DNA from 3 places in the Streptomyces sp. NPDC090119 genome. Region 1 is predicted to be linked to each of the others. Evidence: riboswitches for the same ligand, from Rfam matches in the RefSeq annotation. Region 1 holds a riboswitch; each other region holds the start of a gene.
The links. Region 1 has a riboswitch for cyclic di-AMP ahead of ACIPPM_RS17260 (transglycosylase SLT domain-containing protein). Riboswitches for the same ligand answer to the same signal wherever they lie in the genome.
Positions count from the first base shown of each region.

Region 2: linked by a shared signal. The riboswitch ahead of ACIPPM_RS24530 (M23 family metallopeptidase) and the one ahead of ACIPPM_RS17260 (transglycosylase SLT domain-containing protein) in region 1 are both predicted to bind cyclic di-AMP.
Region 3: linked by a shared signal. The riboswitch ahead of ACIPPM_RS00480 (M23 family metallopeptidase) and the one ahead of ACIPPM_RS17260 (transglycosylase SLT domain-containing protein) in region 1 are both predicted to bind cyclic di-AMP.

Region 1 covers NZ_JBIVDK010000003.1:963,035-966,297, reverse strand. The annotation lists gene ACIPPM_RS17270 (NAD(P)-binding domain-containing protein) at 1-373, shown strand, start outside; gene ACIPPM_RS17265 (HAD family hydrolase) at 439-1,266, shown strand; gene ACIPPM_RS17260 (transglycosylase SLT domain-containing protein) at 1,338-1,820, opposite strand; cyclic di-AMP (ydaO/yuaA leader) riboswitch at 1,824-2,059, opposite strand; gene ACIPPM_RS17255 (polyprenyl synthetase family protein) at 2,608-3,263, shown strand, end outside.
Region 2 covers NZ_JBIVDK010000005.1:650,018-653,280, reverse strand. The annotation lists gene ACIPPM_RS24535 (aldo/keto reductase) at 1-153, opposite strand, end outside; gene ACIPPM_RS24530 (M23 family metallopeptidase) at 223-1,248, opposite strand; cyclic di-AMP (ydaO/yuaA leader) riboswitch at 1,258-1,426, opposite strand; tRNA gene ACIPPM_RS24525 (tRNA-Met) at 1,687-1,760, opposite strand; gene ACIPPM_RS24520 (dihydrofolate reductase family protein) at 1,826-2,959, opposite strand; gene ACIPPM_RS24515 (SCO4225 family membrane protein) at 3,116-3,263, shown strand, end outside.
Region 3 covers NZ_JBIVDK010000001.1:114,614-117,876, forward strand. The annotation lists gene ACIPPM_RS00475 (M16 family metallopeptidase) at 1-1,117, shown strand, start outside; cyclic di-AMP (ydaO/yuaA leader) riboswitch at 1,349-1,501, shown strand; gene ACIPPM_RS00480 (M23 family metallopeptidase) at 1,515-2,258, shown strand; gene ACIPPM_RS00485 (GntR family transcriptional regulator) at 2,442-3,125, shown strand.

The DNA.
Region 1 (3,263 bases):
CCGGGTGCGGGTGACGGAGGTGGCGCGGGTGGTGTCCGCCGAGGCGGTGGACGGCGCGCCGGTGCTGACCGTGCGTACCCACGGCGGGCGCACCGACCGGCTCACCGCCGACCACGTCATCGCGGCCACCGGCTATCGGGTCGACCTGGGCGCGCTGGACTTCCTCGGCCCCGGCCTGCGCACCGGCCTCGCGGCCACCCGGGGCGCCCCGCGCCTCGGCCCCGGCTACGTCTCCTCGCTGCCCGGCCTGTACTTCACCGGACTGCCCGCGGCGGCGTCGTACGGGCCGGTGATGCGCTTCGTGTGCGGTACGGAATTCGCCTCCCCGCGACTGGCGAAGCACCTGGCGGCGGCACACGGCGCGCGGAGCTGAGCGGGACGTCAACTCCGGTGCGCGCGGGGTGAGTCGGGGGGACCCGCGGTCCGTATTCTCTGATCATGGCCGCACCCCTCCTTCCCGCCCCGCTCTCCCGTCCCGCGCTCATCGCCACCGACCTGGACGGGACGCTGCTGCGCGGCGACGACACGGTCTCCGCCAGGTCGCTCGCCGCGCTCGCGGGGGCGGCCCGCGCCGGTGCCCGGCACCTGGTGGTCACGGGCCGTCCCGCGCCCCGCGTACGCCCCCTGCTGGCCGCGCTCGGCGGTGCGGGGCTCGCGGTGTGCGCGCAGGGCGCCCAGGTCTACGACGACGCCACCGGCACCCTGCTGTGGTCGGTCCAGCTCGACCGGGAGCTGGCCGAGACCGCGCTCGGCAAGATCGAGGCGGAGGTGGGCCAGGTGCACGCGGCCGTCGACCAGGACGGCGTGGACGGGCTCACCCTGATCGAGCCCGGCTACCGGATGCCGCACCCGACCCTGCCCGCCGTACGGGTGGAGCGGCGCGCGGAGCTGTGGCGCGCGCCGATCAGCAAGGTGCTGCTGCGCCACCCCGGCCTGTCCGACGACGAACTGGCGGCCACGGCCCGCGCGGTCGTCGGCTCGCTGGCCACGGTCACCATGTCGGGCCCCGGCACGGTCGAGCTGCAGCCGTGCGGGATCACCAAGGCGACCGGTCTCGCGCTGGCCGCCGAGCACCTGGGCCTCGCCCGCCGGGACACGGTGGCCTTCGGTGACATGCCGAACGACATCCCGATGTTCCAGTGGGCGGCGCACGGCGTCGCCATGGCGGGCGCCCACCCGGAGCTGAAGGCGGTGGCCGACGAGGTCACCCTCTCCAACGAGGACGACGGGGTGGCCGTCGTCCTGGAGCGGCTCTACGCCCCCTGACGCCGAGGCCCCCGCCGTACGCGCGAGGCGTGCGACGGGGGCGCGGTGCGAAGGCCGTGCGGCCGGTCCTTCTAGTACGGGCCGTTGACGTTGTCGATCGAGCCGTAGCGGTGGAACGCGTAGTTGCAGGCGGCGGTGATGTTGGCGACCGGGTTGTACGGGTCGAAGGAGGTGCCGGCCACGTGGTAGGTGGCGAAGGTGGGGTCGATCACCTGGAGCAGGCCCTTGGACGGGGTGCCCTTGATGGCGTTGATGTCCCAGTTGTTGATGGCCAGCGGGTTGCCCGAGGACTCGCGCATCACGTTGCGGTGGATGCCGTTGTAGGTGCCCGGGATGCCCTTCTCGGCCATGATCGCCAGGGACTGGCGGATCCAGCCGTCGAGGTTGTTCGGGTACACGGCGGAGGCGGCGGCGGGCTTGGCGGCCGGGGCGGCGGAGGCGCTGGTGGCGCCGATGAGGGGGAGCGCGAACATCGCGGCACCGGTACCGGTGACGGCGAGCGTGCGGACGATGCGCTTGGTGCGGGCACGGCGCGGCTGAGCAACAGCAGACATGTCGAAGTTCCTCTCCGTCGCCTGCGAGGTGAGCTGTCGGGTTCGGGCGGGGAGGTGCCCGGCCGCGTCGTCCCCGGTGCCCGTCGGACACCGGGGACGATTTCGGCTTCACCCCGAGCCGTTCCGGCGCGACATGGGTCGCACCGGTCCGGCGGCTTACCTGGGTCCCCCGCTCCTGCCGTACGAATGAGTTCGTGAGTGGGTGTGTCAGGCGCGGCAGGATTCGGCGTTCGCCTGACAGGGCGGGAACGTATGCGACCGCACATGTCCGGAACAAGTACCGGATTCACCCGAAGTACTAGTTGACCTTGATCTGTCCCAAATGGCCCACTTGATCCTTTGCGGTCGCCAATCCCCAACTTCCGTACCGGGCACGGTAAGAAGGGGGTGAGAGGCGGGTTCGTGGGGGTAGGTGCGAGGGGGTGGCCCGCGTGAGCCAACTCACGGAATCGCAAAATACGCAAAATCAGACATGGGGGATTATGTGGATTTGGGCCGTCTGTGGGTTTTAGGGAGTGTCGGTCCCCCGGGAGCGGAACCTCTGGGGCACTCCCGTTCGTTGGACCGGCATGCACCTCGGAGTGCCGGATCGTCCGACCGACTCCCCTCATATCGACTCTTGTCCGCCCATCCAGGACATGACGGACGAAAACCGATACCTCGTGAGCTGGACCGGTGGGTGCGATCGGTGATCCAAAGAGGACCGGATACGCTGACTTGACTGATGGCAGCGACCTATCGACAAGCCGTGAAGTCGCCAGCAGACACCAGCAGACAGGAGAACCTCGTGACCGTCGTCGGGCCGTTCGGGCTGAGCGTGCGGGACCAGGCACTGGAAGCCGATGTCCAGGCCGGACTGGCGGCTGTCGAGGCGGGCCTGCTAGAGGCCACCAAGAGCGAGGTCCCCTTCATCACCGGCTCCGCCCAGCATCTGGTGCGGGCCGGGGGCAAGCGGTTCCGTCCGCTGCTCGTGCTGCTGTCCGCCCAGTTCGGCGACCGGCACGCCCCGCGCATCGTGCCCTCCGCCGTCGTCGTCGAGCTGACCCACCTGGCCACGCTCTACCACGACGACGTCATGGACGAGGCGGCCGTGCGGCGCGGCGTGGACAGCGCCAACACCCGCTGGGGCAACTCCGTCGCGGTGCTCACCGGTGACTTCCTCTTCGCCCGCGCCACGCAGATACTCGCCGATCTCGGCCCCGAGGCCGTCCGCGTCCAGGCCCTCGCCTTCGAGCGCCTCGTCACCGGCCAGATACTGGAGACCGCGGGTCCCCAGGACGGCCGCGACCCCGTCGAGCACTACCTCGACGTGCTCTCCGGCAAGACCGGCTCCTTGGTCGCCGTGTCCTGCCGGTTCGGCGCCATGATGTCCGGCGCCGACGAGAGCGTCATCGACGTGCTCACCCAGTACGGCGAGCGCCTCGGTGTCGCCTTCCAGCTCGC
Region 2 (3,263 bases), on a different contig from region 1:
GGTGTCGATGAAGTTGCCGCCCGCGGCGCGGTAGGCGTCGAGGACGGCGAAGGACGTGTCCCGGTCGGCGGTCCAGCCGAAGACGTTGCCGCCGAGGGCGAGCGGGAAGACCTCGAGGGTGGAGGAACCGAGCTTGCGCGGAGAAGCAGTCATGTCTCTCCTCAACGATCACTCGGGCCCCGTCCATTCCGGGTCGGGGTCACTCGCTCGGGGGAGTGCCGCTCAGGGAGTGAGCCCCTTGCCGCGCAGCCAGGCGCCGGGGTCGATGCCGGTCGGCTGGCCGTCGGGGTGGACCTCCAGGTGGAGGTGCGGCCCGGTGACGTTGCCGGTGGCGCCGACGCGGCCGATGACCTCGCCGGTGGAGACCTTCTGCCCGGCGCTGACGCTGATCGAGGACTGGTGGCAGAACCAGAGCTCGGTGCCGTCGTCCAGGGTGAGGATCGTGCGGTAGCCGTACGCCCCGGCCCAGCCGGCCTCGGTGATGGTGCCGCCGTGGATCGCCTTGATCAGCGTGCCGGTGGGCGCGGCGAAGTCGAGCCCGGTGTGGTACCCGGAGGACCACATCGAACCGGCCTGCCCGAAGGTCGAGGTGATCGTGTACGAGGAGGTCGGCAGGGTGTACTGCTTGGCCAGCGTGGCCAGTCGGGCCGCCTCGGCCTTCTTCTCCGCGTCGGCCTCGGCCTTCTTCTTGGCCTCGGCGGCCTTCACGGAGGCTTCCTTCGCGGCCTTGGCGGCGGCCTCGGCGGCCTGCTGGTCGGCCTTGGCGACGGCGGCCGCGGTGGCCCGGCTGTCGGCCTTGCTCTGCTGCCGCTCGGCCTGCGCCATGATCCGGCTGCGCAGCGCCTCGCCCGCGTCGGCGGTGGAGTCGTCGGTGGCGGTGGCCGTGGCGGTGGCGACACCGGCGAGGGAGGCGGCGGGCGCCTCCGCGTGGTGCCCGTCGATCAGGGAGCCCACGGAGGGCAGGTCGGGCATGGCGATGGACACGGGCGGCTTGCCGGTGTTGGCGCTCGCCATGCCACCCGCGCCGACGGCGGCGATGACGCCGACGCCGAGGACGGTGGAGCTGCGGGCGAGTCCGCCGCCGCGCTGCTTGGCCACCCGGTGACGGCCGCGTACCGCTGGCAGGGACTCCTCGGTGGGGTTCCACTCCTCCCACGCGCCGTCCTCGGCACGGGGGGCGCCATAGGCGAAGGGCTCACTCGCGTCCGGCGCGAACGGGGCTTGTGGGGCAGGCCGGTTGGACGCCACGCGGGCGCACTCCTTTCCCTCCTCCGTCTACCGGGTTAGCTGACGGGTTCGGAGCAGGAAGGTCTCCTACGCGCGTAAACCCGACGTGCTCCGAGGGTGGTGCACGGCGGATCGGGGCGCGATTCACCCCATGATGGTGGGTCCCCGGTTCCCTTGCGGGATTCGACGTGTGCGCACGGCGCCGTCTCTGCTGACGGCTGTAACGACCGCACTGCGTTATCGAACGTTAATAGACACGCACACTGGATTCCAAGCCCGTTCAGCTTGATCGTTTGACGATCTGGCGGGGTGCGTATCGGTCAGGAACGGCCCGAACAGGGCGAGTTGACCACGCTTCAGGAGTCACAGGAGTTTTGCTGGTGACTCACGAACACCAGCCGTCCCGGAAAACACTCAGGGCCGGAATCCGTTTACTGGATTCCGGCCCTGAGTCTTCAGTAGCGGGGACAGGATTTGAACCTGCGACCTCTGGGTTATGAGCCCAGCGAGCTACCGAGCTGCTCCACCCCGCGTCGTTGTGTCTCAAGCATACGTCATCCGCGGGGTCCGATGCACACACGCTGCCGTGACGTGGGCCTCAGAGCACGAGGTGAGCGTTCGGCGACTGTGCGAGAGCGGCGTACTCGGGCACGGTCACCACCTCCACGCCCCCGGCGCCGAGCACTCCGGCGCCGTCGGCCGCGGTGACGAAGGTGTCCGGCTCGCGCCAGGCGGTGACCACCCGGCGTACCCCGGCCGCGAGGATCAGCCCGGCGCACGGTACGGGCCGGGAGGCGCGGTGGGCGCAGGGCTCCAGGCTGCTGTAGACGGTGGCGCCGGGCAGCCGTGGGTCGGCGGGGTCCAGCTTGGCGAGGGCCGCCTCCTCGGCGTGGACCACCGGGTCGCCGCCCTCACGGGAGTGTCCGCGCGCCAGCTCGGTGCCGTCCGCCGCGACGACCACCGCGCCGACGCTGAAGGCCGTGGCCGACGGCGGGCAGAGCGCGGCCAGCTCGCAGGCGGTGCGCAGCCAGTGCCGGTCGGCGGCGGTGTCCAGCGGGCCGGTGCCGGGGGCGGTGGGCTCGTAGCGCATCAGGACGACGTCCTCGATCCGGCGGCTGTCGGTCAGCCGCAGTCGGCCGCCCTGGTAGGCGCCGGGGCCGAAGAGGCGGGGGGCGGCCGGGTCGCCGACGAAGAGCGGGGCGAGGACCAGCTGGAGTTCGTCGGCCAGGCCCTGCTGGAGGAGCTGGGTGTGCACGGTGCCGCCGCCCTCGACCATCAGCCGCCGTACGCCGCGCACGTCGTGCAGATGCGCCAGCAGCGCCCGCCAGTCGAGGCCGGGGCCGAGCGGCACGACGTCGGCGGTGTCCCCGAGGAGGCCCGCGGCGCGCTTCGCCCCCTCGTCCGTCGTGTAGACGGCCTTCTCCCCGCCGGTGTGCCAGAAGTTGGCGGCCGGGTCGAGGTCGCCGGAGCCGGTCACGGTCACCTTCAGCGGGTACTCCGCCTTCCCCCCGGCCACGCGCGCGACCCGCCGCTCGGGCGAGTTGACCAGGAGGCGGGGGTTGTCGGCCCGGATCGTCCCGGCCCCCACGAGGATCGCGTCCACCGACGCCCGCACCTCGTCCACCCGGTCGAAATCGGCGGGGCTGGACAGCAGCAGCCGCTCGGGGCCGGTGTCGTCCAGGTACCCGTCGAGCGAGACGGCGGCGGACAGCAGGACATGGGGGTAGGGCATCGACGCGCTCTCTCCGGACTCTTGGCTCTGCGGGCGTGCGCCCCTTTGTACTCCGTACCGGTGTACACCCTGCCCAGGCCGGTTGAGTACGGCTACTCATCCCCGGGCGCGCGGCCCGGCCGCACTGTGGAGGTCACCGAACAGAAGGAGACCTCGATGCCGCACGCCGTCCGCCCCCGCCGCCTCTTCACCCTCGCCACCGGCAACTGGCTCTCGCGGGGCTATCTCGCGGTGCTCGCCGCCTCCGCCGTGGCCATGTTCGCCTTCCCCGAGGGCCAGTTCGGACTGGACCCGATGACGCTCA
Region 3 (3,263 bases), on a different contig from region 1:
ACTGGAGCGCGCGGGCGCCACGCTGGACGCGCACGCCGACCACCCCGGCGTCCGGATCAGCCTGGAGGTGCCCGCCTCCCGCCTGGAGAAGGGCCTCACCCTGCTCGCGGACGCCCTGCGCGCCCCCGCCTTCGCGGAGAGCGAGATCGAGCGCCTGGTCCGCAACCGCCTGGACGAGATCCCGCACGAGCTGGCCAGCCCGGCCCGGCGGGCCGCGAAGGAGCTCTCCAAGGAGCTGTTCCCGTCCTCCGCGCGCATGTCCCGGCCGCGCCAGGGCACCGAGGAGACCGTCGAGAAGATCGACGCGGGCGCCGTCCGCGCCTTCTACGACCGCCATGTGCGCCCCGCCACCGCCACCGCGGTGGTCGTCGGCGACCTCGACGGCATCGACCTCGACGCGCTGCTCGCCGACACCCTGGGCGCCTGGACCGGCACCCCCGGCCAGGCCCGCCCGGTGCCGCCGGTGACCGCCGACGACACCGGCCGCGTGGTCATCGTGGACCGGCCCGGCGCCGTGCAGACCCAGCTGCTCATCGGCCGGATCGGCTCCGACCGGCACGACCGCGTGTGGCCCGCCCAGGTGCTCGGCACCTACTGCCTCGGCGGCACCCTCACCTCCCGCCTGGACCGCGTCCTGCGCGAGGAGAAGGGCTACACCTACGGCGTGCGCTCCTTCGGCCAGGTGCTGCGCTCCGCCCCGGACGGCACCGGCGCCTCGATGCTCGCCATCAGCGGTTCCGTGGACACCCCGAACACCGGCCCCGCCCTCGCGGACCTGTGGACGGTGCTGCACACGCTGGCCGCCGAGGGGCTGACGGACGCCGAGCGGGACGTGGCCGTGCAGAACCTCGTCGGCGTGGCCCCGCTGAAGTACGAGACGGCCGCCGCCGTCGCGGGCACCCTCGCGGACCAGGTCGAGCAGCATCTGCCGGACGACTTCCAGGCGGAGCTGTACCGCACGCTCGCCGCCACCGGCACCGTGGAGGCCACGGCCGCCGTGGTGAACGCCTTCCCGGCCGACCGGCTGGTCACGGTCCTGGTCGGCGACGCCGCCCAGATCAAGGAGCCCGTCGAGGCGCTCGGCATCGGCGAGGTGAAGGTGGTCTCGGCCGAGTAGCCGAGAGCACGCGCGTGTGTGGGCCCTGATGACGCATGAGTCGTCGGGGCCCACAACTGTGTTCGGGAGTCGCGTCGAACAGGGGTCACCAAATGTCCGGATTGGGGCGGAGGTTACCCCTCTGGCGTGTGGGATGCGCTACAAAAGTCCGGACCCGTTTGAAGATCCGCTCCTGTCCCCTTTAGCTTCTTCCGGGTTGTTCGTCAGGCAGTGCGCCGCGCCCGCGGCACCGGACAGCCATCGCCGAGTCCCCCCTTGGGGGAGCCGGGGACCCACTCAGTCCCTGGGGTGAATCGGGCGCCCGCGTGTGAGCGAGGGCGGCCGTAGGAGACCTTCCTGCTCCGAACCCGTCAGCTAACCCGGTAGGCGAGAGGGAAGGAAAGGACCACCCACGCTCATGGCGTTCATGTGCGCCTCCGGGAAGCACCGCAAGCCCGGTCGGGTCAAGCGCACCACCGCGGCCGCGGCCGGTGTGGCGGCCCTCACCACCGGTGTCGTCGGCACCCTCGCGGCCTCTCCGGCACTCGCCGCGGACAACTCCGTCGAGAACACCGGCCTCACCCCCGTCATCGCCGTCAGCGACACCCTCGCCGACGAGATCGCCGCGCAGGCCACCGCCCAGCGGGCGGCCGCCGAGCGCAAGGCCGCCGAGGAGGCCGCGGAGCGCGCCGCCGCCGAGCGGGCCCGCGAGGCCAAGGAGCGCGCCGCCCGCGACGCCGCGCGCGAGCGCCTCAACTCCTTCGTCATGCCGATCACCGGCTCCTACGTCTCCACCGCCTACCAGTCCTCCAGCTCCCTGTGGTCGTCCGGTTCGCACACCGGCATCGACTTCCACGCCGCCAGCGGCACCACGGTCCACGCGGCCGGTGCCGGGACCGTGGTCTCCACCGGCTGGGGCGGCGCGTACGGCAACGAGATCGTGATCAAGATGGCCGACGGCATGTACACCCAGTACGGCCACCTGTCGTCCATCGGCGTCAGCGCGGGCCAGCGGGTCGTCCCGGGCCAGCAGATCGCCCTGTCCGGCGCCACCGGCAACGTCACCGGCCCGCATCTGCACTTCGAGGCGCGCACCGGCCCCGACTACGGGTCCGACATCGACCCCGTCGCCTACCTCCGCAAGCACGGCGTGCACGTCTGACCCTCTCCCGTGAAAGCCCCGGCCCACCCGGCCGGGGCTTTTCGCTGCCCGCTTTCCTCCGTGCGCTGTCCAAAAAATAGCCATGGATTCCGGTCCGCCATCGGAAATCCTCGCGCATTGCCATAGAGTCACGGAACAGACGCCGTCACCGGCGTTTCACGGGCATTAAGGCGGAGGTGGGTCATGCGTATTCCGGCGCACTCGGTGTGCACGGCGATCCGGGACGACATCGTCGCCGGGGCCCACGAGCGCGGCGCCCGGCTCACCGAAGAGGTCCTCGCCCGCCGCTACGGCGTCTCCCGCGTCCCCGTCCGCGAGGCGCTGCGCACCCTGGAGGCCGAGGGCTTCGTCGTGACCCGGCGGCACGCGGGCGCCTGCGTGGCCGAGCCCACCGAGCAGGAGGCCGCCGACCTGCTGGAGATGCGGCTGCTGCTGGAGCCGCTCGGCGCCGCGCGGGCCGCCCAGCGGCGCACCGAGGCCCATCTGAAGGTGCTGCGCGGCCTGGTCAGACTGGGTCAGGAGCGGGCGCGGCTCGGCAACAGCGACGACCTGCGCGCGCTGGACGGCTGGTTCCACGAGACGCTCGCCCAGGCGTGCGGCAGCCACGCCCTGACCTCGGCGCTCACCCAGCTCCGCCACAAGATCGCCTGGATGTACGCCGTGGACGGCCCGGCCAGCCCGCCGGAGACCTGGGCGGAGCACGGCGCGATCGTGGACGCGGTGGCGCGCGGCGACGGCGAGCGGGCGCGGGCGGCCATGGCCCTGCACACCGAGCGCGCGACCCTCGCGCACCGGCCGCGCACCGCCGCCGGTGACCGCGCCCGGCACACGCAACACGTTGTAAACACAGGGGGACTCCGGAATTAACACGGGCGCTGTATACAAAGAGGGATATTCGCGTGCCGGGCAATTGTGCTGCCTTTTTCCGGCGTGCCGTCAATTACCGATGGCGCGCTTTTCCGGGTGCCGGAATCGGCCCGTGCGGAAACACAGAAGCCGCGCCGC